One region of the Exiguobacterium abrahamii genome, then DNA from elsewhere that is predicted to be linked to it. Evidence: riboswitches for the same ligand, from Rfam matches in the RefSeq annotation. Region 1 holds a riboswitch; each other region holds the start of a gene.

The links. Region 1 has a riboswitch for S-adenosylmethionine ahead of msrA (peptide-methionine (S)-S-oxide reductase MsrA). Riboswitches for the same ligand answer to the same signal wherever they lie in the genome.
Region 2: linked by a shared signal. The riboswitch ahead of ITJ88_RS01255 (methionine ABC transporter ATP-binding protein) and the one ahead of msrA (peptide-methionine (S)-S-oxide reductase MsrA) in region 1 are both predicted to bind S-adenosylmethionine.
Region 3: linked by a shared signal. The riboswitch ahead of ITJ88_RS00405 (methionine ABC transporter ATP-binding protein) and the one ahead of msrA (peptide-methionine (S)-S-oxide reductase MsrA) in region 1 are both predicted to bind S-adenosylmethionine.

Annotation. Positions count from the first base shown of each region.
Region 1 covers NZ_JADOYC010000003.1:35,422-40,078, forward strand. Annotated here, with positions in the region: gene ITJ88_RS11425 (C40 family peptidase) at 1-888, shown strand, start outside; gene ITJ88_RS11430 (putative quinol monooxygenase) at 946-1,239, opposite strand; gene ITJ88_RS11435 (M20 metallopeptidase family protein) at 1,317-2,495, shown strand; SAM riboswitch class I at 2,558-2,661, shown strand; gene msrA (peptide-methionine (S)-S-oxide reductase MsrA) at 2,757-3,287, shown strand; gene ITJ88_RS11445 (winged helix-turn-helix domain-containing protein) at 3,518-4,117, shown strand; gene ITJ88_RS11450 (MFS transporter) at 4,132-4,657, shown strand, end outside.
Region 2 covers NZ_JADOYC010000001.1:253,190-257,846, reverse strand. Annotated here, with positions in the region: gene ITJ88_RS01265 (glycoside hydrolase family 13 protein) at 1-1,056, opposite strand, end outside; gene ITJ88_RS01260 (aminotransferase class I/II-fold pyridoxal phosphate-dependent enzyme) at 1,205-2,392, shown strand; SAM riboswitch class I at 2,455-2,560, shown strand; gene ITJ88_RS01255 (methionine ABC transporter ATP-binding protein) at 2,646-3,659, shown strand; gene ITJ88_RS01250 (methionine ABC transporter permease) at 3,649-4,314, shown strand; gene ITJ88_RS01245 (MetQ/NlpA family ABC transporter substrate-binding protein) at 4,342-4,657, shown strand, end outside.
Region 3 covers NZ_JADOYC010000001.1:69,755-74,411, forward strand. Annotated here, with positions in the region: gene ITJ88_RS00400 (alpha/beta hydrolase) at 65-823, opposite strand; SAM riboswitch class I at 891-992, opposite strand; SAM riboswitch class I at 1,242-1,345, shown strand; gene ITJ88_RS00405 (methionine ABC transporter ATP-binding protein) at 1,432-2,460, shown strand; gene ITJ88_RS00410 (methionine ABC transporter permease) at 2,450-3,100, shown strand; gene ITJ88_RS00415 (MetQ/NlpA family ABC transporter substrate-binding protein) at 3,120-3,938, shown strand; gene ITJ88_RS00420 (M20 family metallopeptidase) at 3,961-4,657, shown strand, end outside.

The DNA.
Region 1 (4,657 bases):
ACCTTTGGTTTCGTTGATTCGAGTCGCATCGGACTGAACAAGCCGACGGCAAAAGCAAAAAAAGGCACGACATTTTATGTCCATCTGGAGCAGACGCCCCTCTTCTCTGCCGACGTGGCTTACAGTCGCCCAGCTGCCTATTTGAAGAAAGGGACGAAATTAATCGGTCTAAAATCAATTGATGATGATTTTTGGCAAGTTCGCCTGGCAAATGGTCAGACGGGTTACGTCCTCAACCCTTATATCAGCACGAGCAAACCCGATATGAAACTGACGCAAAAGGCAATCGATCGAAAGAAAATCTATACGGTCAAACAGACGACATCCTTCTTCGCAAGTCCGACGAGTCCAAAGGGCAGTGGGCTCGTTGAACAAGGCAAACGCGTTTATCCGCGTCACCGGGTCGGGAACTTCTATGTCATCCAGTCGGGCTGGACACCTGTTTATCTTCCGGTCTCAGCCGTGACGATTACGTCCGATAAACGAGTCGTCCAAAAGAATAATACGCGCGGTGAAAAGCTGATCCAAGCAGCCGTTCAACATATCGGCACACCTTACACATGGGGTTCGCAAGATGCCGTGAACGGTGGTTTTGACTGTTCCGGCTTGATTCATTACGCGACGAACAAGGCTGGAAAATACGGTGGTCGGACGAATGTTCGTGGCTACTGGTACGGTGCGTTCTTTACGAATCGTCGGACGAGTATCTCAAGCGGCAAACGCTCGGATATCGTCTTCTTCCAGAATACCTACACGGATGGTCCATCGCATATCGGGATCATGCTCGATAGCGAACACTTTATCCATGCGGGCGGTTCACAGCTTCAAATCAACTCGATTTATGAACCGCGTTGGCAAGAGCATTTCCTCGGTTTCAAATCGATGTAAGACAAAAAAGACGAATCCGTCGAATTCGACGGGTTCGTCTCTTCTTATCGCAACACGTCAGAATGTCATCTCGACGTATTTCGTTACTTGTCGATCCATCAAGTATAACTCGATCTGTTCACGGTATGCTTTATAGTGGTCGGATGCGATATGCGCTTCAAGCGCCTCTTCGTCACGATACACTTCATACAGCATGAACTGATGCTCATCCTCGATCGATTGATGCAAGGAATAGCGCAAGCATCCTTCCTCTTTTTGCGCGGCATGATAGACCGTTTGTAGAATCGGAAAGACTTGATCCGCGAGTCCTGCTTTGATGGTAAGTACAGCGTTGACGACGATTTCTCCCATGTTTCATTATCCCCTTTCGTGATTACCTGTATCTGTACCCATTTTCACGAAAAAACACACGTCAAAGGAGCTTGAAGATGCAAACACAACTTTTTGAAGCACTCGAACAATTCGAACCAAAGATGATTGCGTTACGGCGTGATTTTCATCGACATCCGGAACTTTCTTTCCAGGAAGTCCGTACACCAGAACGGATTGCAAACTTTTATGCGGAGCAGGGCATCCCTTATCAAACAGCCGTCGGAGGTCGTGGTGTCGTCGCGACGATCGAAGGCAAACAGCCTGGTCCGACGATTGCGGTCCGTGCAGATTTCGATGCTTTACCACTTCAAGAAGAGACAACACTTGCCTTCCGGTCGATCCATCCCGGTGTCATGCATGCCTGTGGACACGATGGACATACGGCGATGGTGATGGCCCTTGCTGCTACACTCTATCCGTTACGAGATCAATTGCAAGGAACGATTCGAATCATCCATCAGCATGGAGAAGAGGTCTTTCCCGGTGGAGCCATCCAAATGATCGAAGCCGGCGTCCTCGAAGGCGTCGATGCGATTTTTGCGACACATCTCGAAAATGATTTACCGGTCGGTACGATCGGTTTTCGAGAAGGACATACATTATGTGCAATCGACGAATTCGAAATCATCGTCCATGGTCAAGGTGGACATGCGCAAGCACCGCACAAAACAAAAGATGCGCTCGTCGCTGGAGCGCAGCTCGTCTGTAACTTACAGCATCTCGTCAGTCGACGGGTCGATCCGTTCGAGCCGGCAGTTCTTGCAATCGGATCCTTCCATGCGGGAACGGCGCCGAACATCGTCACGGGTGAAGCACGCATCGTCGGCGAAATTCGGACGTTCAATGAGACATTGCGGCATCAGCTCCGGCAAGAAGTCGATCTTGTCGCCAAAACGACATGTGCCGGCATTGGTGCCACCTATTCAATCGACTTCACGACTGGTTACCCGGCGCTCTGGAATCATCCGGACGAGACAAAACTCGTTCAGGAAGCCGCTTCTTTCTTACCGGAAGCATCCGTCCGGGCACTCACACCAATGATGGCTGCGGATGACTTCGCGCATTATCTAACGCATGTGCCAGGAAGTTACTTCTTTACCGGCTCCGGATATACGGACGGTCGCGTCAACTATCCACAGCATCATCCGCAGTACGAAATCAACGAACAGGCGTTGTTGGTTGGTGCGAAGACACTCGGAGCGACGGTTTTACGTGCCTTGAAACCTAAGGATTGACTTTATTTCTGTGTGAATGGTATCATCACAACAATGATAACGAATGACATCAACTTCATATACCCTTATCAAGAGTGGACCGAGAGATCTGGATCGATGACGTCCCAGCAACCTGCGCATAGCAAGGTGCTACGACCAGCAAAGCGAAAGCTTTGGTTGATAAAAAGCGGCGACTCCTTTTGCAACCAAGCGAAGGAGTCGTTTTCGTTTTTCTCGCTGTCAGACATACAATGGGAATTTCCCACGGAGAGGAAGAGACGGATGGAAAAAGCAACATTTGCAGGTGGATGTTTTTGGTGCATGGTGACACCGTTTGAAGAATTACCAGGAATCGAGGGAATCGTATCGGGTTACATGGGCGGTCACGTCGATAACCCAACGTACGAGCAAGTCAAAACAGGAACGACGGGACATCTCGAAGTCGTCCAAATCACGTTTGATCCGAGCCTGTTCCCGTACGAGCGTCTGCTCGAACTCTACTGGCCACAAACGGATCCAACAGATGCAGAAGGTCAATTCCAAGATCGCGGCACGCAGTACGCACCAGCGATTTTCTATCATACGGATGCACAGCATGAAGCAGCAATCGCTTCCCGTGATGCCCTCGCTGCAAGCAATCGTTTCAAACAACCGATCGTGACGCGAATCGATGCCGCTTCTGAATTTTATCCGGCGGAAGAGTACCATCAAGACTTCCATAAGAAAAATCCAGAGCACTATAAAAAAGATCGTGCTGCTTCTGGTCGCGATGCTTTCATCGAGCAGGAATGGAAAGATACGACGACGGTCTAATCACCTCGAACCACATACAGTAGCTGAGACTGATTTCAAACATCTCGTCCTTCCCTTACTTTCAGTAGAAAGTGGAGGATGATCGAGATGTTACGGGAGTCAGTTTTTTTGCATGTAAACAAACGGTGTCTTCTTTACTAATACCCTTACATAAATTTGTAACCGTTTACAAATGGAGTCATTTATTTTACGGTTAATAAAAATTAACCGGTTAAAAAGGAGATGATTGCATGGAACAAAAAGCGATTCACATATTAGAGAGCTATGAACAATTAAAAGTGATCAGTGATCCGTTACGAACAAAAATCCTCATGCTTCTCGTAGAAAAACCACATACGGTACATCAGTTAGCCCACGTACTGACGTTATCCCGCGCGAAGATCCTCTATCACGTACGAGAACTTGAAAAGCATGACTTGATTCGTCTCGTCCGGACGGAAGAACAGGGCGGCAATCTATTGAAATACTATCAAGCGATTGCTCGAGGATACATTCCTGCCGATCATCTACTGAACTTCGTCGAGACGAAAGAGGCGACCCGGCAGTCGTATCTCGAAGTATTGGACCGGGCAAAGACACGCGTTCTTACGGCTCCGACAGCTACTTTTTCTCCTTCATCTTCGAACGTCGAGGACTGGATGAGCTTATCACTTCAAAAGGAACTGACGATGTCTGAAGCCGACTTTCAACGCTTTGCTACAAAGTATCGTGCTCTATTGGACGAGTTCACACGGTCTCCTTCACGAGACGCAAAAGATAAAAAACACTTCTATATCATGACAACTGCCTTTGCAATTGATGAACCACTGTTTGAGAACGACGAGGTCTAAATCGGAGGTGTCTTATGCTACCTATTGAAATGGAGACGCAACAATCACTGTTTAAAAATCGATCTTTTTTATTTTTATGGGGGTCCGGTATGTGCTCCGCCCTCTCCCTATCAACCTATCTGTTTGTTGAACAATGGTATGTCATCCATACGCTAAACCAGGCGTCATATCTCGGATTCGTCCTCATGACCACCTTGTTACCCCGTATTTTTCTCATGTTGTTCGGTGGCGTCTTATCCGATCGCTATAAACGTTCGACGATCATGCGTATCTCAAGCGGTCTACGGATCAGTTTTATAATTTGCCTCCTCGTGTTACTTCATGCCGATCAGCTTACATTGCTGACGATTTTAGGATTTGCCTTTTTATTCGGTAGTGTGGAAGCATTCTTTTCGCCAGCGAATGCTTCCTTACTGCCTACACTCGTTTCGAAAGAACAGCTCACTAAAGCCAATTCATTGATTCAGACATCTAATCAAATCGTTCTCTTTTCAGGTCCGATTCTTGGTGGAGTCATCCTCAGCCATTCCTCTTACTCGT
Region 2 (4,657 bases), on a different contig from region 1:
TTCTTCTCCTTGATACACATATGGAATGCCCGGTAACGTATGCAACATCAAACCGAGTAGTTTCGCGCTCTCGACGCGGTATCGTTCACTGCCGAAGCGCGTCACTTGTCGTGTATGATCATGGTTGTTGAGGAACTGTGAATTGACACCTAATGGGTATAAGACGTCGTACCAGCGTTTTTGAATCTCCTTGAATCGTAAGAGATCCATCGCCTCCATGTCATCCGCGATTTCGAAGTGAAATAGCGTCCGAAGTTCTTTTCGGTCTTCACTGACATATAACAGTCCGTCTTCTGGACCAACGAACGGAATCTCACCGACTGTAAACAAGTCTTTACCAGCGAGAACATTCGCATGCATCTCCTGCAAAAAGTCATGCACGCCGGGCTGATTTCCAAGGTACGAGAGATCAAACGGATTGGCGACATCCTCAAGCGATCGTTTTTTGATCAAGTTGATGACATCCATTCGGAAGCCGTCGATTCCTTGAGCGATCCACCAGTTCATCATGTCGTAGATCGCTTGCCTCACAGCTGGGTGCTCCCAATTTAAGTCGGGCTGCTCTTTGGCGAAGGAATGAAAATAATACTGCCCGCGTTCTTCACTCCACGTCCACGGGCTTGGCGCAAAGTACGAGCGCCAGTTGTTCGGAGGCGTCTCTTTCGTGCCTTCCTGCCAGATGTACCAGTCATCCTTATCGTTGATCCGCTCTCGCGACTGACGGAACCAGTCATGCTGGTCACTCGTATGGTTCACGACTAAATCGAGAATGACCTTTAATCCACGGGCATGAGCGGCCGTGATCAACTCCTTTAGATCTCCCATCGTTCCCGCTTTTTCCATGATCTCGTAATAATCGGCAATATCATAGCCGTTATCGACGTCTGGGGAACGATAACACGGATTCAACCACACGACATCGACACCAAGTGAAGCGATGTAATCAAGCTTGTCGATGACACCTCGTAAATCACCAATCCCATCCCCGTTCGAATCTTTAAAGCTACGCCAGTAGACTTGATAGACGACTGACTCTTTCCATTTAGCTCGCTTCATCTTCCCACTCCTCTCCCTACTCTTTATTCCCGCTCCACTTATCTGTACCTGTTTATCCGACAATTTTTTTGAATTTCGAAAAAGTTCTTTTCTTTTGACTGAATATTCGTTATCCTTGACGACAATACCACGAAGGAGGCACGCATCCATGAAACATTTCGCTCCATCCATCGCCATCGACCGGCTTCCTGCACCCGTCTTCGCTGAACTTGCGAATCGAATTGGCGCTGTCAAAGCAGCAGGTCACGATGTCATCACACTTGGTCAAGGAACACCCGATCAAACGACGCCCGTACATATTCTCGACGCACTGAAACAGGCGATCGATGAACCGACGAACCTTCAATATCCACCGTTTCGTGGACATGATTTTCTAAAACAAGCCGTCGCGCGCTTTTATGCGACTGAATTCGGTGTCACGATCGATCCGGCAACGGAAGTCGCAATTCTCCTCGGCAGTAAAGCCGGCATCGTCGCCTTACCGCAGACGATCGTCAACCCTGGAGAGGGTGTCATCGTTCCGGATCCAGGATACCCGGATTACCTGTCTGGCGCCGCACTTGCTGGTGCTTACCCGATCACGCTTCCGTTGCTTGAGAAAAATAACTTCTTACCGGATTACGACTTACTTGATACGACGGACGTCGAGCGTGCCCGGATGTTGTTCCTCAACTATCCGAGTAATCCGACGGGTGCGACCGCAACGGCAGAAGCCTTCGAACAGACAGTCGCTTTCGCCGATGCCCATGATATCTGCGTCGTCCATGACTTAGCATACGGTGGCATCAGTTTCGATGGTCCGACACGTAGCTTCCTGCAGACGGAAGGGGCGAAAGACGTCGGGATTGAGCTATTCTCACTCTCAAAACGCTTCAACATGTCCGGCTTCCGGATTGCCTTCGCGATCGGAAATCCGTCCGTCATCTCAAGCATCGAAACATACCAAGAACATCTCTACGTCAGTGCCTTCACACCGATTCAGCATGCGGCGACCGTCGCTCTGACGAGTGACCAAACGTGCGTCCGTGAGTTAAGTAGCTTGTATGAAACACGACGCGATGCGTTGTTCGCAAAACTCGATGCGATTGGTTGGAGTGGTCCACGCCCGGGCGGTTCCTTCTTCGTCTGGCTTCCTGTTCCGGAAGGTTACACGTCCCAAAGCTTCACCGATCACCTGCTTGACGAAGCACACGTCGCCGTGACCCCTGGATCCTTCTTCGGCGAATACGGTGAAGGTTACGTGCGAATCAGCTTAATTGCTGACGTCGAACGTCTAGAAGAAGCCGTCGATCGAATCGGAACGCTCAACCTGTTCCGGACACCTGTTGCGGAATAATTCTGAAAAAACATTTGACAGATGGGAATCATTTCCGTTAAAGTAAATCCCAACAGCATAACTACTTATCGAGAGCGACCGAGGGATTAGGCCCAACGACGTCCGGCAACCACCTGTAAGGAACGGTGCCACATCCTACAGAATGATCTTCATTCTGAGAGATAAGTTACGAAATCTTACACTTTCGTCGCTTTTTTTCTGGTTGCTCCGCTACTAGGAAAAAGCGACTTTTTTTGTATGAGGAGATGAGCGGATGATTGAATTCAAACACATTACAAAACGGTTCGTTCGAGATCGGACCCCGATTTTTGCCTTACGGGATGTCGATTTGACGATTCAAAAAGGAGAAATCTTCGGAATCATCGGTGAGTCCGGTGCCGGTAAAAGTACATTACTTCGCCTGATCAACGGGCTTGAGCATCCGACACAAGGAACCGTCAAGGTCGACGGTGTCTCGCTCGGTGGGATGTCAAAAGCAGATTTGCGTCAACTTCGCTTGCGGACAGGAATGATCTTTCAGCATTTCCAATTGATCCAGTCGCGCAACGTCGCGGATAACATCGCTTTTGCGCTCAAGGCCGCTGGCGTCAAACGAGCAGATTTCCCGGAGCGAATTCGCGAGCTCGTCTCGCTCGTCGGACTTGAAGGATTTGAGACGAACTTCCCGAGTCAATTAAGCGGTGGACAGAAACAGCGCGTCGGGATTGCCCGGGCACTCGCAAACAATCCGACCGTCTTGTTATGTGATGAAGCGACATCCGCTCTTGACCCTGTTACGACACTTCAGATCCTTGAACTGCTGAAGGATTTGAATGAACGACTCGGATTGACGATCGTCCTCATCACGCATGAGATTGATGTCGTCAAACAGATTTGCCATCGCGTCGCGGTCATGTCGCAAGGTGAAGTCGTTGAAGTCGCCTCAACCTATGACTTGTTCAGTCAAGCCAAGCATCCGGTGACGCAACATTATGTCGATACGGCACTACAAATCGAATTGCCGGAACGCATCTTACAGGCAACGCCGGGTAAGATCATCCGCTTACAGTTCACGGGCGAGAAGACCGGTGAGAGTACGTTATCAGAAGCGATACGCCGTTACGATATCTCGGTCAGCATCTTGCACGGTAAGGTCGACTACATTCAAGACGTCGCCTTCGGTGTCCTGATTGTCAGCTTGACGGGCTCATCCGACCAAATCGCTCCTGCCCTCGACTGGCTCGCGACGGAACTTCATGCACTCGAGGTGATTCAGGATGTGGCTTGATCGTATTCAAACGATGTTACCGGAGCTCTTGAAGGCGCTCGGTGAGACGGCGTGGATGGTCGGAATTTCACTTGCCTTCGCATTGGTCGTCGGGATTCCGCTCGGGATTCTCTTGTTCGTCACCGACCGCGGATTATTTTTTCAAAACCTTGCCGTCCGCCGTGTTCTTGACTTCGTCGTCAACATCGTCCGGTCGCTACCGTTCATCATCTTGCTCGTTGCCCTCATTCCGTTGACGAAGTTCTTACTCGACAATACGATCGGTCCGACGGCAGCGTCCGTCAGCCTTAGTGTCGCAGCGATTCCATTTCTCGCACGCCTCGTCGAAACATCACTCCGCGAAATTCCGCCTGGTCTAATCGAAGCAGCGGAAGCCTGTGGGGCGAAACCATTGCGGATCATCGTCAGTGTCCTCTTACCGGAAGCACTTCCTGGCATCATTCAGGGCATCACATTAACGACGATCAGCTTGATCGGCTTCTCAGCGATGGCTGGTATCGTCGGCGGCGGTGGTGTTGGTGACCTCGCGATCCGTTTCGGGTACTATCGCTACGATAATCTCATCATGATCGTGACGATCGTCGTTCTCATCGTCATCGTTCAAAGTATTCAAGCACTTGGCAATCAACTGGCGCGAAAAACAGATAAACGCTAATCATACATACAAAGGGAGAGTGGAATCATGAAAAAACGATATGCCTTTTTAGCAACAGCCTTACTCGGTGCAGGAGTCCTCGCGGGATGTGGAGACAGCAGTGCTGATGAAAAAGAAAAGACGATCAAGATTGGTGCGACGAGCGGTCCGTATAGCGACATGGTCAAACAAGCGATCCAGCCACAACTCGAGAAGAAAGGCTATAAAGTCGAAATCGTCGAGTTCAGCGATTACATCCAACCGAACATCGCCCTCGGTAGTGGGAACATCGACGCCAACTTGTTCCAACACTCGATCTATCTGAAGACGTTCTCTAAAGAAAAGAACCTCGATTTAAAAGGAC
Region 3 (4,657 bases), on a different contig from region 1:
CCGATCGCGGTCGTCCTTTGATGTAGCAGCTATTCGCTTCTAAGTGAATAGCTGTTTTTTTTTATTATCCCGTTTCCTGTGAGAACCGGCTTGAGCGTTCGATGAAGCGGATCGTCTCACGAACGATCAAATCCTGATCATGATCGAGTGTCGCGACGTGATACGAGTTCAGTAAACAGTAGCTGCGTTTATCATTCGTCCCGATATGTTGATGCAGATAATCTGAGCTCGATGGCGGAACGACGTGATCCGTCGCCGAGTAAAGAATCAAGGTCGGTAGAAGGATCGATCCAAGACGTCCTTTCGTCTCATCCATCAGACGAACGAGTTCGAACGCACAACGGCTTGGAACGAGGTCATAAATGATTTCGAAAGCAGACCGCTTGATGTCCGGTGCCCCTTCCGGTAAATACTCTGGACCGTCGTCGAACGATAGTGCTTCATAGGATGGAACGGAAAGAGCGGCATTGATCGTAATGATGCCGGCGAACGGAATGCCGTCAGCGGCGAGTGACAGTGCAAGCGTCGCCCCCATCGATTGACCGATGACGAAGACTTGATCGCATGTTTCTTGTAAACGTTCATAGCCGTCTTGCAGGCTTTGCTTCCAACATCGAGCAGTCGATTGTTCAAACTCGCGGACGTTCGTTCCATGTCCACGTAAGCGCGGGGCATAGACGGTAAAACCTTCAGCAGCGAATGCCTCACCGACGTCTCGGACACTTTGCGGAGTGGCATTAAACCCATGACAGATTAGAATGCCGATCGGTCCACCTTGAAAATAAAACGCTTCAGCACCAGTCAATACAGGATAGTTCATCATTACTATTTTTCCTCCATTCATGAAAAAAACTCGTCGACGTCACTGCTTGGACGCCCACGAGTTTTTCACCGTATCATCCAAAGCCGCGCTTTGCTGGTCGGAGCACCTTACAGATTGCAGGTTGCCGTGAAGTCATAGAGCCAGGTCTCTCGTTCACTCTTGATAAATATCATATTGGAATTGTCGGAATAATCATTGAAACGATGGTAGCACGTTCGAAAATGACTTGTCAAATCGTTCTTGACGAATCATGATCCGTTCATTAAGCTAATTCGTAACTTGTTTATCCATCGATATGCGCCAAATGGATTATTTTTGCAAAGTTGGTTGACTTTTAAAGTTTCGACCCGTAATGTAAAAATTAGTTTTACGACATAAGCAACAACGCAACAACACACATACGAATTTCATACCGCAATACTTATCCAGAGAGGTGGAGGGACTGGCCCTACGAAACCTCGGCAACAGACTCATTATGAGCACTGTGCCAATTCCATCAGACAGATGTCTGAGAGATGAGTGGAGTGGATTCTGCCACTGTGCGGATCCAGGTCTCTTCTTGTTTCTCAAGAAGAGACCTTTTTTGTTGAATGAAGGGGGAAAACGGAATGATTGCATTTCATCAAGTCAAAAAAACGTACGTCACGAAAGATCAGACGATCGCAGCGCTCGACGGTGTCGACCTGACAATCGAAAAAGGCGAAATCTTTGGTGTCATCGGCTTTAGCGGTGCCGGAAAAAGTTCACTGCTCCGCTGCGTCAATCTGTTGGAACGACCGACGTCAGGAACGGTGACGGTCGATGGGGAAGATTTAACGCAACTGTCTCCGAAAAAATTGCGCCAAGCAAAACAACGGATCGGCATGATCTTTCAGCACTTCAATCTATTGAATGCGAACACGGTCTTTACGAACGTTGCGAAGCCACTCGTTCTCGCAGGCGTCAAGAAAGATGAGATTCGCCGCCGGGTGACGGAGTTGCTCGAATTCGTTGATCTCGCGGATAAGGCGGATCATTATCCGGATCAATTGTCGGGTGGACAGAAACAGCGCGTTGGTATCGCCCGGGCACTCGCGACGCAACCTTCCGTCCTCTTATGTGACGAAGCGACGTCAGCGCTCGATCCCCAGACGACGCATCATATTCTCCAGTTATTAAAACGGATTAATGCCGAGTACGGGATCACGATTCTCTTGATCACCCACGAGATGGGCGTCATCCGGGAGATTTGCGACCGCGTCGCTGTCATTGAAGCTGGGAAACTGATCGAGTCAGGAACGGTCTTTGACGTCTTTTCAAATCCGCAGACTGAGACAGCGAAAAACTTCGTCCGCTCTGTCATGCATGACGAGATTCCAGCATCGATTCGTCAGTTGATCGAGTCGCGGAGTGCACATCCAATTTATAAGATTCATTTTCTCGGACACCATACCGGTCAACCACTCTTATCGCAAGTCGCAAAACGCTTTGACGTCGATGTCAATATCTTGCACGGGAGCATCACAGAGTTGCAGGAGACACCGTTTGGCACTCTGCTCGTTGAACTGATCGGTGAGCCGGCTGAAGTGAAACGAGCGTTACACTACATCGATCAGGCACAGGTGACGGTCGAGGAGGTACTTGCCCATGCTAGTTAATTACAGTGATATCTGGACAGCATTTTTGCAGACGATGACGATGGTATCCGTCTCACTCTTATTCTCGACCTTGATCGGTTTACCACTCGGGATCCTGCTTGTTGTCACGCGAAAAGGCGCATTGCTTGAAAATGTTCCACTGTTCACGTTCTTCAACAGTATCGTCAATATTTTCCGCTCGATTCCGTTCATCATCTTACTCGTCGCAATCATCCCCTTGACGCGCTTGATCGTTCAGACATCGATCGGAACAGAAGCCGCCATCGTCCCGCTCGTCTTTTACGCCGCACCGTACATGGCACGTTTGATTGAGAGTTCGTTACTCGAAGTCGATAAAGGCGTTCTTGAAGCAGCAGAAGCGATGGGCGCAACACCGTTTCAAACGATTTTCCGCTTCCTTCTGCCGGAGGCACTTGGTTCACTCATCCTGAACTTAACGATCGCGACGGTCGGCTTGATTGGGGCGTCAGCGATGGCAGGTGCCATCGGTGGTGGCGGTTTGGGTGACTTAGCAATTACTTATGGTTATCAACGATTCGATACGAAAGTCATGATCATCACGGTCGGGATTCTCGTCATTTTAGTCCAAGGCTTACAGACGACAGGCAACATCGTCGCACGAAAAATCAGAAGACATTAATCAAGGGAGCGATTCAGTCATGAAAAAAGCAGTAGCAATTGGAGCAACACTCACGACGATTTTATTTGCCGGGTGCGCAGCATCAGGAGAAGACGAAAAGACGATCAAGCTCGGTGTCAGCGGTTCAGACACACAAGTTTGGGATTATGTCGCGAAAAAAGCAGAGAAGGAAGGCATCAAAATCGAGCTCGTCAAGTTCTCCGATTATGTCCAGCCGAACATGGCACTGGCTGAGGGCGAGATCGACGCCAATGCCTTCCAGACGATTTCCTACTTCAACGCCTTCAAGAAGGAACACAAGTTGAAGCTATCACCGATCGCGACGACCGTCATCGCACCGATGGGGATCTACTCGGATAAATACAAGGACGTCAAAGACATTCCAAATGGCGGGAAAATCGCCGTTCCGAACGAAGCGACGAACATGGGGCGCGCCCTCTTATTACTGCAAGAAGCGAGTCTGATCAAGCTACCGGACGACTTCGATGGCAACGGCTCGGTCGATAAGATCGTCGAGAATCCGAAGAAGCTGAAAATCGTTCCGATCGTCGCCGGGCAAACGCCACGCGTCTTACCGGACGTCGCGGCATCAATCATCAACAATGGCATTGCCGTTGACGCTGGCTTCAACCCGATCAAGGACTCGATCGTTCATGAGAACGAGACAGCCAAACCATACATCAACATCATCGCGACACGGACGGAAGATAAGAACAAAAAAGAACTGAAAAAAATCGCGTCGCTGTATCAACAAAAAGATGTCGCGGCCTTCATCAAAAAAGAATATAAAGGCAGTACGATCCCGACGTTCGTTCCACTGAGCGATATCGGCGAATAAATTTAAAAGGAGAGTGGACAGTATGACGACACCAGTACGCACGACATGGGTAGAGACGATTGAACAAGACATCGAACAAAAACGGGAATCGCATCTTGAGACAAGTCACCGGATTCATGCAACGCCGGAAATCGGGAACGAGGAATTCTTTGCTTCGCGGCTCCATGCGGAACGTCTAACGGCGGAAGGTTTTACGGTAGAACTCGGCGTCGCGGGACACGAGACCGCATTCTTCGCGAAGAAGTCGAGCGACCGACCAGGCGCGACGATTGCCTTTCTGGCTGAATATGATGCGTTACCAGGCATTGGTCACGCGTGCGGACATAACATCATCGGCACGACGAGTGTCGCGGCAGCGATCGCACTCAGTAAAGTGCTCGATGAAGTCGGCGGGAGTGTCGTTGTCCTTGGAACACCGGCCGAGGAAGGGGGACCGAACGGTAGTGCGAAAGGCAGTTTCGTCAAACATCAGTTACTCGAAGGAATCGATGCAGCCTTAATGGTTCATCCGTCGGGTCAAACACGGATTACGGGTTCTTCCCTTGCGGTCGATCCACTCGACTTTGCCTTTACGGGTCGTCCGGCACACGCAGCGGCGTCACCGGAAGAAGGCATCAATGCCCTCGACGCGGTCATCCAACTCTTTAACGGAATCAATGCTTTACGTCAGCAATTACCGGACGATGTCCGGATTCACGGAATCATCACGCATGGAGGCG